DNA from 3 places in the Tessaracoccus lacteus genome. Region 1 is predicted to be linked to each of the others. Evidence: predicted binding sites of a transcription regulator. Region 1 holds the regulator's gene; each other region holds the start of a gene.
The links. Region 1 encodes LexA, which represses DNA repair genes until DNA is damaged. Its sites were predicted from a motif close to TCGAACANNTGTTCGA; they were not measured.
Positions count from the first base shown of each region.

Region 2: the regulator LexA is predicted to act here: its motif matches at 2,637-2,652, upstream of QH948_RS12565 (HNH endonuclease signature motif containing protein).
Region 3: the regulator LexA is predicted to act here: its motif matches at 2,280-2,295, upstream of QH948_RS02425 (HNH endonuclease signature motif containing protein).

Region 1 is NZ_CP123967.1:1,818,993-1,823,297, forward strand. It holds gene QH948_RS08400 (vitamin B12-dependent ribonucleotide reductase) at 1-366, opposite strand, end outside; gene nrdR (transcriptional regulator NrdR) at 420-929, opposite strand; gene QH948_RS08410 (hypothetical protein) at 1,080-1,421, opposite strand; gene lexA (transcriptional repressor LexA) at 1,632-2,396, shown strand; gene QH948_RS08420 (ATP-dependent DNA helicase) at 2,400-4,305, opposite strand, start outside.
Region 2 is NZ_CP123967.1:2,700,643-2,704,947, reverse strand. It holds gene ileS (isoleucine--tRNA ligase) at 1-880, opposite strand, end outside; gene QH948_RS12570 (carboxymuconolactone decarboxylase family protein) at 1,202-1,381, shown strand; gene QH948_RS12565 (HNH endonuclease signature motif containing protein) at 1,425-2,630, opposite strand; gene QH948_RS12560 (hypothetical protein) at 2,811-3,134, opposite strand; gene QH948_RS12555 (IS256 family transposase) at 3,131-4,228, opposite strand.
Region 3 is NZ_CP123967.1:551,158-555,462, forward strand. It holds gene QH948_RS02420 (TRM11 family SAM-dependent methyltransferase) at 1-661, opposite strand, end outside; gene QH948_RS02425 (HNH endonuclease signature motif containing protein) at 847-2,247, opposite strand; gene QH948_RS02430 (CrcB family protein) at 2,412-2,777, shown strand; gene QH948_RS02435 (fluoride efflux transporter FluC) at 2,917-3,279, shown strand; gene QH948_RS02440 (inorganic diphosphatase) at 3,527-3,985, opposite strand; gene dacB (D-alanyl-D-alanine carboxypeptidase/D-alanyl-D-alanine endopeptidase) at 4,168-4,305, shown strand, end outside.

The DNA.
Region 1 (4,305 bases):
GATCTCCGCGTCTGCGTCGGTGCCGAAGTACCCGTACTCGACGCCCGCCTTCGTGTAGGTCTGCACGACGCGGTCGATCAGCGTCTTCAGCGAGTCCTCGCGCTGCTCGGTGCCCAGCGCACCGCGGAAGTACTTGGTCGTGACTATCGTGGAGGCGTTGACGCTCCAGAAGGACGGGAACTCCACGCCCTTCTGCTCGAAGACCGTCTCACCGGTCTTCCAGTTCGTCTGCACCACGTCGCGGCGCTCCCACTCCACCTCGTCGTAGGGGTGCACCCCCTTCGTGGTGAAGACGCGCGAGATCGTGAGCCCCGTGGACCCGTTGTCGGACTTGCGGCGGTTGGAGCGCGCTGCGGTCGCGGTCATGATGTACCCCTTGGTGTCGAAACTCGTTGATCTGTTGCTGGTTGGGCAGGCGCTCAGCTGATGAGCGGGTCCTGCGCGAGCGCGGGAGGCGTGGCCTCCCGCCGCGGCTGGGCCTCGTCCTGGCCGAGCCGGATGGCGTCGATCTCGCGCTGGAAGTCGTCGACCGACTCGTAGTTGCGGTAGACGCTGGCGAAGCGGAGATAGGCGACGGCATCGAGTTCCTCGAGCGGACCGAGGATGGCCACCCCGATGCTCTCGGCCGGGATCTCGGCCTGCCCGGAGGCCCTCAGCGACTCCTCCACCCGCTGCGCGAGAGAGGCGAGCTGGGCCGCCGACACCGGCCTGCCCTTGCACGCCTTCGACACGCCGCCGATGACCTTGTCCCTGCTGAACGGCTCGACGACCCCCGACCGCTTGACGACCGTCAGCACGATCTGCTCGACCGTGGTGAACTTACGCTCGCACGCGGGGCACATCCGCCGCCGACGGATGGCCGAGCCATCCTCGGTGGCACGGGAGTCCGACACCTTGGTGTCGGCGTGCCGGCAGAACGGGCAGTGCATGTGCGGTCCAGTCGTCGTAGGTCACGGGCGAGCACACTTGACGAAATAACACAAGTTATGGTGTCAAAGCGCGTCACAGCCACTAGATGTTGTGATCCTACGCCGACGCGGGCGCCGGGACAACCGCCGACACGCCGCGCGCACCCTCGGTCAAGGCTGCGTGACGTGCGCCCAGGCGGGGTCTCCGGCGACGTACCCGGTGACCGGATCAGACTGGGCCATGGCGATGAACGAGGACGCCGAGGCGGCCACGCCGGCAATGGCCAGCACGCCGACGGCGGCCACCTTGATCTTCAGCCACAGGGTCGACGGGACGGGCACCTCGACACGGGCCGCAACACAGGAGGACACGGAGCCGACGCGACCGGGGGCGATGGGGCGCGGCGCGTGGGCGCGGGGCAGGCGGAGGTCGGGCCGGCCGGCAGGGGTGACGACGCGGCGACGGTCACCGGTGCCGACAACCGTGAACGAGGTGGTGGTCGAAGCGGTCATGGGACCTCTCCCTTCGTGAAGCCTAGAACGTTTGTTCGAATCACACTATAGCCCGCCGAAGGCCACATTGGAACAGTCGTTCGAAGTTTCTTCTCCGGCGTGTCGCGGGTGCGACACGGATCACTCAAACAGGGCCGACCGACAGTTTCTGATCCGACGACACGGCGCGTCTTATCGAACACCTGTTCCGAGCGGCGCTAGCATCTGTACATGGCTGACACGAACCCCCGCCGAGGACGCCCGACCAACGCCCAGCTGAGGACGCAGCTCGGAGACATCTCCGAGCTCCCAGACGGCCCGGAGAACCGACACGGGCTGACCATGCGCCAGGTCGCGATCCTGCGCGTCATCCGCGAATCCATCGAGGCCGTCGGCTACCCGCCGAGCATCCGCGAGATCGCCAAGCGCGCGGGCATGGCGTCGACCTCGTCCGTCAGCCACCAGCTGAAGGTCCTCGAGGACAAGGGCTTCCTGCGTCGCGACCCCAACCGCCCCCGCGCGATGGTGGTGAAGCTGCCCGACGACGAGGCAGGCGTCGAGGCGCCCGGCCCGGGGCTGGGAGCGGCCCTGACGCCGGAGCAGTCCTACGACTCGACGGCCCCGTCGGTCCCCACGCCGCTGGTCGGCCGCATCGCCGCCGGCGGGCCGATCCTCGCCGAGCAGGAGATCGAGGATGTCTTCGCGCTGCCGAAGCAGCTGGTCGGTGAGGGCACGATCTTCATGCTCGAGGTGCGGGGCGACTCGATGATCGACGCCGCGATCTGCGACGGGGACTGGGTCGTGGTGCGCCAGCAGAGCGATGCGGTCAACGGCGACATCGTCGCGGCCCTTCTCGACGACGAGGCCACCGTCAAGACGTTCCAGCGCAAAGACGGGCACGTGTGGCTGCTGCCGCACAACCCCGACTACTCCCCCATCGACGGCACGCACGCCAGCATCATGGGCAAGGTCGTCGCCGTCATGCGCCGACTCTGAGCGCTACTCCTCGCCGCGGAGCCTGCGCAGAGCCTGGACGGCGACGTCGCCGTCGGTGGTCAGCCAGAAGTCGGGCAGGGACGACTTCAGAAACGACCCGTAGCGCTTGGTGACCAGCCGCGGATCCAACACCGCGACGACGCCCCGGTCTGTCGAGCGTCGGATCAGGCGGCCTGCGCCCTGCGCGAGCAGCAGGGCGGCGTGCGTCGCGGCGACCGACATGAAGCCGTTGCCGCCCGCGTCGTCGACCGCCCTCTTCCTGGCCTGCATCAGCGGGTCGTCGGGGCGAGGGAACGGGATCTTGTCGATGATGACGAGCTGGCAGGTCTCCCCCGGCACGTCGACCCCCTGCCACAGGGACATGGTGCCGAACAGGCTCGTGTCCTGCTCCGCCGCGAAGCGCGCGGTCAGCTCCGAGAGCTGCGCGTCGCCCTGGCACAGGATCGTCAGGTCCGGCAGCTCAAGGCGGCACCACTCGGCGGCCTGCTCGGCCGCACGCCGCGACGCGAACAGCCCGAGCGTGCGCCCGCCGGCGGCCCACATGAGCTGGGCGATCTCCCGCAGCGTCTCCTCCCGCAGCCCGTCGCGGCCGGGCTCGGGGCCCTTCTTCGCGACGTACAGGATGCCCTGGCGCCGGTAGTCGAACGGCGAGCCGACGTCCAGACCCCGCCAGGCGAGCGGGTCGGGCGCCTCGGCCCCGGCCGCCACGCGGTCCGCGGCCCTCAGTCCGACGCTCGCGGCAGCGGGCTCGAAGGACCCGCCCAGCGACAGGGTGGCGGACGTCAGCACCGTCGGCGTCTCGGCGAACACCTGCTCACGCAGGAGCCCGGCGACGTTCAGCGGCGCGACATACGCGGCGGCCCCCACGATCTCGGAGTGGGAGACCCACACGACGTCCACGTCGGCCAGCTTGGCGATGCGTTCGGCGACGTCGAAGACCTCCTGGGCTGCGGAGGCGGCCTGCTGCCGGTCGGGGTCGGGGGCACTCTTGTCGCCGTCGCCCTTCCCGAGCGCGCTGACAACCCTGCGGGCGACGTCGCGCAGCGCCTCGGCGGCGCGCACAAGCGGCGCGGACGTGGCCGTCACCCGGCCGGCCTCCGACTCGTCGAGGGCCTCGCGGACGTCGTCGGCCTGGGTCAGGAAGTCGGCGCCGAGGTCGTCGTCGAGCCAGGTCAGGCAGCGGCGCGCCGTCCGCTCGACCAGGCCGGGCGTCAGCTCGTCGGTGGCGGCCGTGGTGATGCGGCTGACGAGCTCGTGCGCCTCGTCGACGATCAGCGCGGCGTGCTCGGGCAGCACGGTGCCGCCGTGCATGGCGTTGATCGCGAGCAGCGCGTGGTTGGTGATGACGAGGCTGGCGTCCCGGGCCTGCTCGCGGGAACGTTCGACGAAGCACTCGTTGCCGAAGGGGCAGCTGGCCACTCCCAGACATTCGCGGGTCGGGATCGAGACCTGTGCCCAGCCCCTGGCCGTGTGGGACGGGGCGTCGTCGCGGTCGGCGAGCCCCTCTCGCTGGGCCTCCTCCTCGACCCATTCGCGCAGGGCGAGCACCTCGGCGCCGAACCGTCCGACGTCGTCGCCCTTGCCGGCGGCCGCGGCCTCGACCAGGGACTCGGCACCGAGCAGCGAGTCCTGCTCGAGCGGGCCACCGCCGCGCACCTTGTAGAGGCACGCGTAGTTGGTGCGGCCCTTGAGGATGGCGGCCTTCGGCCTCTTCCCCGTGACGGCCTCGGCGGCGTCGAGAGCCGTGGGGATGTCCTTGGTGGCGAGCTGCGCCTGCAGCGCCAGCGTCGCGGTGGCGACCACGACGCGGTCACGGTCGCCCGAGTCGATGATCCGGGCGAGCGCCGGGGCGAGGTAGCCCAGCGACTTGCCCGTGCCCGTGCCCGCCTGCACAAGGAGGTGGGTGCCG
Region 2 (4,305 bases), 880 kb from region 1:
GACGCTGGTAGTTCCAGCGCTCCATCTCTGCACCCGTGAACGTCTCGGTGAGCGTCCACTCGTCGCCCAGCACCTTCGCGGCCAGCGGCTCGGCGATCACGACGGGCTTCTGGTCGGGGTGCGTCGCGACGCGGTACGTCACCTCGGGGTGCACCGCGACGGCTGTGTTCGACACCAGCGTCCACGGCGTGGTGGTCCACACCAGCAGGTCGGTGGTCCCGGCGTGCGGGCCGGACGTGAGCGGGAAGCGCACGAAGATCGACGGGTCGACGACGTCCTCGTAGCCCTGCGCCAGCTCGTGGTCCGACAGCGCGGTGCCGCAGCGGGGGCAGTACGGGGCGACGCGGTAGTCCTCCTCGAGCAGGCCCTTGGAGTGGATCTGCTTGAGCGCCCACCACAGCGACTCGACGTACTGCGTGCTCATGGTGACGTAGGCCTCGTCCATGTTGACCCAGTAGCCCATGCGCTCGGTCAGGTCGCTGAACGCGCCGACGTGGCGCAGCACGGACTCGCGGCACTTCTCGTTGAACGCCTCGATGCCGTAGGCCTCGATGTCGGGCTTGCCGGAGAAGCCGAGCTCCTTCTCGACGGCGAGCTCGACGGGCAGGCCGTGGCAGTCCCAGCCGGCCTTCCGCTCGACGTGCATGCCGCGCATCGTCTTGTAGCGGGGGAACAGGTCCTTGAACACGCGCGCCTCGATGTGGTGCGTGCCGGGCATGCCGTTGGCGGTGGGCGGGCCCTCGTAGAACGTCCACGGCTCGCCGCCCGCGGTCTGCGCCAGGGACTTCTCGAACGTGTCGTTCGCTGCCCACAGCTTCAGGATGTCGTGCTCAAGGGCAGGGAAGTCGACCTGCGCGGGTACGGCTCGGTAGGTGGTCATCCAAGGTTCCTTCGTCCAGACGTCGTCCGAAGGGACGAGCCGGGGCCCGCGGTACCACCCTCCTTGGGCGCATCAGGTGCGCCCCTCTCAATGCCGCCGCGGCCGGGTCTAGTGAGCGGATCTCTCCGCCGTTCTTCCGGCAGCTCCGAGGTGATGGCCTCATCAACGCCTTGCGATCGGGCTCCATTATGCGCCGTGGTGGGCGCGTCGCCCAAACCCTGCGACGCGGATCCCAACGCCCGCCCGCCGCCGTCTATTCCCCTGTGACAGACCATTTCTTTCGATGTCGAGACATTTCACGCCGCACTCACCGCCACCCCCGTGCGCTTCGACGCCGGTCACGTCGCGCGGCTGCGGGATGTGGGTCTCGACGACCTCGCGATCGTCGACCTAGTCAACTCCGGGGCCTTCGTCAGCTGGGCCAACCGCCTCATGCTGAGCCTCGGCGAGCCGACCGACGCCGGGCGTCGCCGAGCCCGCCGCCGGGCTCAGCCCGACTGAATGAGAGCGGATCAGGCGGATCGGAGAGGTCGCCGTCGGTGGTTCAGCCGGTGGGGCGGAAGTTGATGGAGGTGGTGTCCATGATCCAGCCGCGGATCGGCTGCTTCTCGGGCGGCGGATGATCCGGTGCGGGGATCTCATCGGGGATGTCGCGTTCGATGGGCAGTCCGTGGCGGTTGGTGAACCGCAGCCCGGTCGGGGTGCCGGGATCACCCTCGATGCTGAACTCTCCCTGGTGGTGTTCCCGGTGATGCCTGGGACACAACGAGATCAGCGTGTCGATGTCCGTGGCGCCACCCTTGGACCAGTGGTACAGGTGGTGATTCTCCAGGAATCCGGTCACGTTGCAGCCCGGGAACCGGCAGCCACCGTCACGGTCCTCGATCAACCGGCGGGTGCGTTCGGGCACGATCCGCATGCTCCGGCCGACGGAGACGGGCTTCGCATCCCGGGTCCACACGGGTTTCAGGGTGCCGTCGCAGGTCAGCTTCTTCATTAGCCGCGACGGCAACGAGCCACGCTTGTTCAACCACCCGTTCCCGTCCGCATCCAGATGCACCAGCACCCGGTAATGCTCACGGCGGGACGCCGGCCGGGTCTGGTGCAGGCTCCGGGAGGCGCACTCGACGAGCCCGTCAGCCAGGGTCGCGTCGGGGTCGCCGGCGGTGAACAGGGCATCCTTGGCTTCACGGATGGCCTGCTCCACCAGCGCCCCGTCCAACGGGTTCGCGTCGAACCGCAGCACGAATCTGCCATCACGCAGCCCCATCTGCAGTCTGGGTGCGTCGTCGACCGGCGCCACGGGGTCGGGAGGATCCTCGACCGGTCCGGGGGTGCCGGGCTCGAACAGGTACTTCGGCAACACACGGCGCAGCTGGGACACGGTCGCTGCCTGCACGAACTCGGTGACCGATTCGGCATACTCGGCCGGCACATGTCGGGCGACGACGACCATCTGGTCCAGGCTCACGGTCCCCCGCGCCAGGCGGGCCTCCAGCTCGGGGAAGTCGCCCTTCCGGCGTGCCACGGCCACGATGTCGGCCGCATGCGCGGGTGAGACGGCCGTCATCAGCTGCAGCCAGTGCTCAGGGGATCTGATCCCGCCACCGGACCAGCAGTTGGTCTCCAGTACCTCGACCATCAGGCCCACCAGATCGGCGTTGAGTTGCGCGGCCTGACCCGCGATGACGCCCGCGCGCTGGGAGGCGACCTCCCACGCGTCGGCTCCGGCGTCCCTCAACGAATCCATACCTAATCGTACACCCGTACGAATACCGGGACAAGGGTTTCCGCCCCCGAAAACCGTTCAAAGTCCGGCCGTTCCGCCCGGCATCCGCGACCTCTCCAACTAGGTCGCGAGATCACCACTCGAGACCGGAGGACCCAGACCCGCCACAACCTCGATTGCGATGAGCCCGCAATCCTCCGGCTACTTCGCTCCGCTGAAGTGCTCGTAGAGCATGGCGGGCAGGGCCTTGGACAGCTCGGCCAGCAGCGCAGGGTCGTGGAAGATGTCGTCGACCAGCAGTGGGGTCTGCTCGCGGACGTCCATGAGGACGTCCATGAACACCTTGCCGAGGGTGGGCGATTCGGCGAACTGCTGCGGGGTGTTGGCCACGGCTTGTTCCGCAAGCCCTTGGTGGTGGGCGAGGTTGACGACGATGTTGGACATGGCGCCTGCGACGACGTCGGTGCCGTAGGTGTCGCCGAAGCGTTCGTTGAGTTTGGCGATGATGGGTTGTTTGACTCTCAATATCGGCGGCCGGCGGAGAGCCGACCGTCGAAGGTGATCTCGAACGCGTTCAGGGCACCCTTCCAGCGCTGCGTCCAACGTGCTCGTCCCTTGCCGGTGGGGTCCAGCGCCATCACAGCGAGGTAGACGCACTTGAGCGCGGCCTGCTCGTTGGGGAAGTGCCCGCGGGCCTTGACGGCTTTGCGGATCCGAGCGTTGACCGACTCGATCGCGTTGGTGGTGCACACGATCCGGCGGATCTCCTTGTCGAACTGCAGGAACGGGACGAACTCCGGCCACGCGTTCTCCCACAAGCGCACGATCGTTTGCGGCCACACGTTCCCGACCGACTCGGGCAAGCCTTCCAGCCCGTCGCACACCAGCATCAACACGTCCGTCACGCCGCGGTTCTTGATCTCGGTCAGCACCTGCTGCCAGTACTTGGCGCCCTCGCCGGCGTCACCGGCCCACAGCCCGAGGATGTCGCGGTGGCCGTCGACGGTGACCGCCAACGCGACGTAGATCGGCCGGTTCGCGACCTGCCCGTCACGGACTTTGACATGGATCGCGTCGATGAACAGCACCGGATACACCGGGTCCAGCGGCCGGTTCTGCCACTCGCCCATCGAGTCCAGGACCTTGTCGGTGATCGTCGAGATCGTGGTCTTCGACACCTCAGAGCCATACACGTCGGCCAGATGCGCCGCGATGTCGCCGTGGGTCAGCCCGCGAGCCGACAGGGACAACACCACATCCTCGATCGCCCCCAGCCGCCGTTGCCGCTTCGCCACCACGACCGGCTCGAACGACCCGGCCCGATCCCTCGGCACAGCGATCTCGACCGGGCCGGCCTTCGTCAGCACCGTCTTCGACCGGGTCCCGTTGCGGGCGTTCTCGCTGCCCTCGACCCGCTCATGCTTGTCATAGCCCAGATGCGCGGTCATCTCGCCCTCCAGGGCCGACTCCAGGACCAGCTTGGTCAGCTGCGCCAGCAGCCCGCCCTCGCCCTCCACCGACAGCCCCAGCCGCTGCGCGTCGCCCACGAGCTGCGCCACCAAATCCTTGTCCACCAGCGGGGCCGTTCCCGTCGCCGTCACCTCGTCCTGGACCTCCATCACGACCGCCTCAGCGACCGGTTCAACCTGCATCCTCATCGGGTACCTCCTACGTCGGAGTTACACCGGAAAACGTA
Region 3 (4,305 bases), 1.3 Mb from region 1:
TGCGGGTGTCTCCGGTGAAGGCCGTAACCCTGGCGGTGCGGTCGGCCAGCTGGATGGAGGCGTCGAAGCGCTGTCCGATCGACTTGCCGTCGCGCCGCACGCCGGTCACGTCGGCGGTGTGCTTGATGCGCTTGCGGCGCAACCAGGTCTTGTAGAACGACGCCATCTGCTGGAAGGCCTTCTCGTCGCCCTCGACGCCGTACGCGTCGTGGCCGAGCAGTAGGGCCGTCGAGAGGGTGGTGCCGCGGCCGGCTAGCGGATCGAGCACCTGTCGTGGGCCCGTAGGCTCGCGGGTGACGGCGGCGAGAGTCACGCTGAGAAGCAGTTGGGTGAATTGTTCGTTGGTCTTGCCCTGGTACTTCGGGATGGTGATCAGGTCGTCATCCAGGTCGAAGGGCCGGGGCAGCGCCACGGGACGCAGCAGATCCCCGGCCGACTCGAACAGGGCGAAGCAGGCCGACTGGGTGGCCAGCGTCGCCAGCTGCGTTGGGGCCAGGTCGTCGGCGTCGAAGGCGAGGTAGCCCACGCCCGCGATCTCCACGTCGGCGATGTCGCGCGCGAACGGCGCAGTGAGCTCCAGCTCAGCGGCCGTCAGCGGCGCAGCCTCGCCTGCGTAGACGCGGTTGGCAGACGGGGTGCGCAGCATGAGGTAGCGGGACATGCCCGAAAGTCTTCCACACCGCTCCCGCCGACTGCCCGACTCCCTGGGCGTTCGGCGGAGGCCTGACGCGCCGGCGGTGGGCAGAGGCCGGCCATGAAGCGGCGCGTCCGGCGCCCGGTCCCCGGTCCCCGCTCCCGGTACCGCGGCGGCTATTGCCGTCCGGGCGTGGGGCCGGGCGGGCTGGGTCAGCTGGTGTCTGGGGGTTCTCGGCCGAGTGTGGGTCTGCCGGTGTGGGGGTTGAAGGTGATGTGCCAGCCGTCGGCGGAGGTGGTGCCTGCGCCGGGGCCGGTGTGGGTGGGTTCGACTTTGGGGTGGTGGTAGGGGCAGAGCAGTGCGAGGTTGTCGAGGGATGTGCTGCCGCCTGCCCACCATGGGATGACGTGGTGGGCGTCGCATTCGAGGGCGGTGGCGTGGCAGCCGGGGAAAATGCAGCCGTTGTCGCGGAGGTTGAGGGCGTGGCGGATGGCGGGGGTGACGAAGCGGTGTGCGCGGCCGACGTCGAGGATCTCGGCCTGTGCGCCCAGGACGATGGGGATGATCTGGGCGTCGCAGGCCAGGCGGCGTAGTTCTTTGGCTGGGAGGCGGGCTCCGGATGGGAGTTGGCCGGAGGCGTGGAGTTGGGTGGCGAGTTCGGTGTAGTCGATGGTCACGACAAGCGTCGCGGGTGTGTATGGGTCTGGGCTGTTGCTGGCGTCGGAGCCTTCAGATCCGCGGTTCGTTGAGCTTGTCGAAACGCCCTGAGCCTGTCGGAGGGTTGGCGGCTTCGGCTGTGGGGGATCGGCTGGCGGTGCTGCCGTGGTCGCGAGGGTGGTGAGGGCGTCGGCCTGGCGCTGGTCCCAGCGGGGTGTGTCGTGTCGGCGGTGCTGGCGTCGTTGGGCGCGTTTGGCGTGGTTGACCTCGATGGTGATCGCGCGGATGACCTGTTCGGCTTCGAGGGTGGGGAGGGAGCCTTTGAAGTACCAGGAGCCGGGGTGGGCGGTGTCTTCGCCCCAGGTGAAGGAGCGGCGGGCGAGGGCGTCGGCGCGCTGCCGGGCGAGTCGGGCGTCGCGTTCCTCGGCGGTGGGGACCAGTTCGGGTGCGACGGCGGCCAGCAGGTCGTCGGTGGAGGCGGTCAGGCGGCCGGGTGTCACGGTGGCGGCCTTGTCGATGAGGTACTGCCTGGCGTGGTCGCGCTGGCCGGTGTTGAGGGCGTGGGGGAGGGTGTCGAGGGTGCGGCGGATGGCCTGGGCATGCTGGGGCGAGAGGCTGCCGTCGATGACGCGGTGGGCCACGTCGTCGTGGTGGGCGATGTCGCGGGCCTGCGTGACGGAACGCAGGGCGTCGCGGACATCGAGGTGTTCCTGCTGGCCGAGGAGGGTGGGGAGTTGGGTTCCGGCGACGGCTTCGGCGGAGTGGTTGGCTTCTGCTTCGCCGGTGAGCATGGCCACGAGGCCGGCGAGTTGTCCCTGGGCGCGGCGGGCGGTCTGGAGGAGGGTGAGGCGTTCGTGGTGGCTGATGTGGGTGCGTTGGGGGTGGTCGATGGCGGCCAGCGCGGCACGGATTGCGGTCAGTGCCGCGTCGGTGGTGAGTCTGGTCGTGGGTTCCATGTCTTCACGGTAGAGATCGGCACCGACAGAAATCGTTCGCATGTTCGACGTGTTCGCTGAGGGTGAAACCTCGTGCGGGGTGTTGGTCGTTTTTCGTGACGGGACCGGGGAGAAGCGGGCACTGCCCGATTTTCAGAAGCAGTCGGGTGTGGTGTGCTGGGGCGGTGAACAGATCCCGCCTCCCTAAGATCGGCGCAGTCTTCGCCGGCGGCTGCCTCGGGACCGCCGGGCGGATGGGGATCCTGCACCTGGTCGGTGACCAGGTCGTCGCCCTCGCAGCGGTCAACCTCCTCGGCTGTCTTCTCCTGGGCGTGGTGTCGGCACTGCTTGGGCATCGGCACGAGGCGTGGCGCATGTTCCTCGTGGTTGGTGGAATCGGCGCGTTCACTTCCTGGTCGTCGCTCGCCGTGCAGGGCGCCACCCACCCCTCAGGCGTCCTGATAGTCGCGGCCGAGGCGCTTGCGGGGGTGTGCGTCGCGGGTCTCGCGCACTTTGCGACGTGGCGACTCATGATGAGGGGGTCACGGTGATGACGCGCGCGGCTCAGCATTGGATGGTCACGCTGATGTCGCCCGAGGGTGCTCGCGTCGGGGACGCGTTGAAGTCGGGCCAGGCTCCTGACAAGGGGTTGTTGCTGACGGCACGCGCAGCGGCGGGCAGGGTGTCGAAATGCTGATTCTCCTGCTGACATGCCTTGCCGGAGGGCTGGGCGCCGTGGCCAGGTCGCTGGTCGACACCGCGCTCCGCGCCCGCAGCGAGGCACTGTTCGCCACGCTACCCTGGGTCGCGACGCTCGCCATCAACGTGACGGGCTCCTTCGTGCTGGGCGTCGCCACAGGCACGCTGACGGGGGCACCGCTGGGCATCCTCGGGACGGGGTTCTGCGGTGGCTTCACCACCTTCTCGACTGCGTCGTGGCAGGTCGCGCGGCTCGTCGGGCGCCGCAGTCGACGGATCGCGGCGGCCTATCTGGTGCTGACGGTCGTCGGGTGTCTTGCAGCCGCCTGGCTGGGGCTGACGCTGGCAGGTTGACGCCGGCGCGGGCGCGGGCGCTTGCGTCGGGGCGCTGCACGGCGCCAGCGGGACGGGTCTCTGTGAGAGGCCACCACGCTCTCGCCCGCCTCGACAGACTCGTCGCGTTCGCACCTACAACCACTGCACTACTCGGCCACCACGGTCTCGACCGCCTCGACAGACGAGACTGCCCGAGTTCGACCATGCCATGACAGACGAAACCGCCCGCGCCTGAGGTGGCGCGGGCGGTGATGACGTCAGGCGGTCAGGCCAAGTTCACGTGGTGGTGCTCGTAGGGCGTGCCCTTGGCGCGCTCGAACGACTCCGCGACCTCGGCCTCCGCCTCTTCGCGGCCGGTCCAGGTCGCGCCCTCGACGGACTTGCCGGGCTCGAGGTCCTTGTAGACGGAGAAGAAGTGCTCGATCTCGAGCAGCATGTGCTCCGGCACCGACGACAGGTCGGTGATGTTGCCGCGGCGCGTGTCTGCCGTCGCGACGCACAGCACCTTGTCGTCGCCGCCCATCTCGTCGGTCATACGGAACATGGCGACGGCGTAGCACTCGACAAGGCAGCCGGGGAACGTCGGGTCGTTGCCGATGATCATCGCGTCGAGCGGGTCGCCGTCCTGGCCGAGGGTCCCCTCGACGAAGCCGTAGTCATACGGGTACTGAGTGGAGGTGAACAGCGTCCGGTCCAGTCGGATGCGACCGGTGTTGTGGTCCATCTCGTACTTGTTCTTGGTCCCCTTGGGGATCTCCACCGTCACGTCGAAAAGGATCCGTCGACCGGGATCGATGGGCCTGAAGCCGGCCGGGGCGTCTTCGCTCACTTGGCGCACTCCTATGATTGGGGAACCGCCCCGCCGGGGCCGTCTGCTGCCTGCAGAATAGCGCTTTGGAGGAGCCGATGCCGAAGAGACGAGTGGCCGAATGGGTCGTCGTCGGCGTACTGAGCTGCCTCCTTCTGCTCGGCGGTTTCCTCGTCGCCGTGTTCCACGCGCCCCTGCTCACGGCCGCCGGACTGACGCGCGAGGGGGCGCCGGAC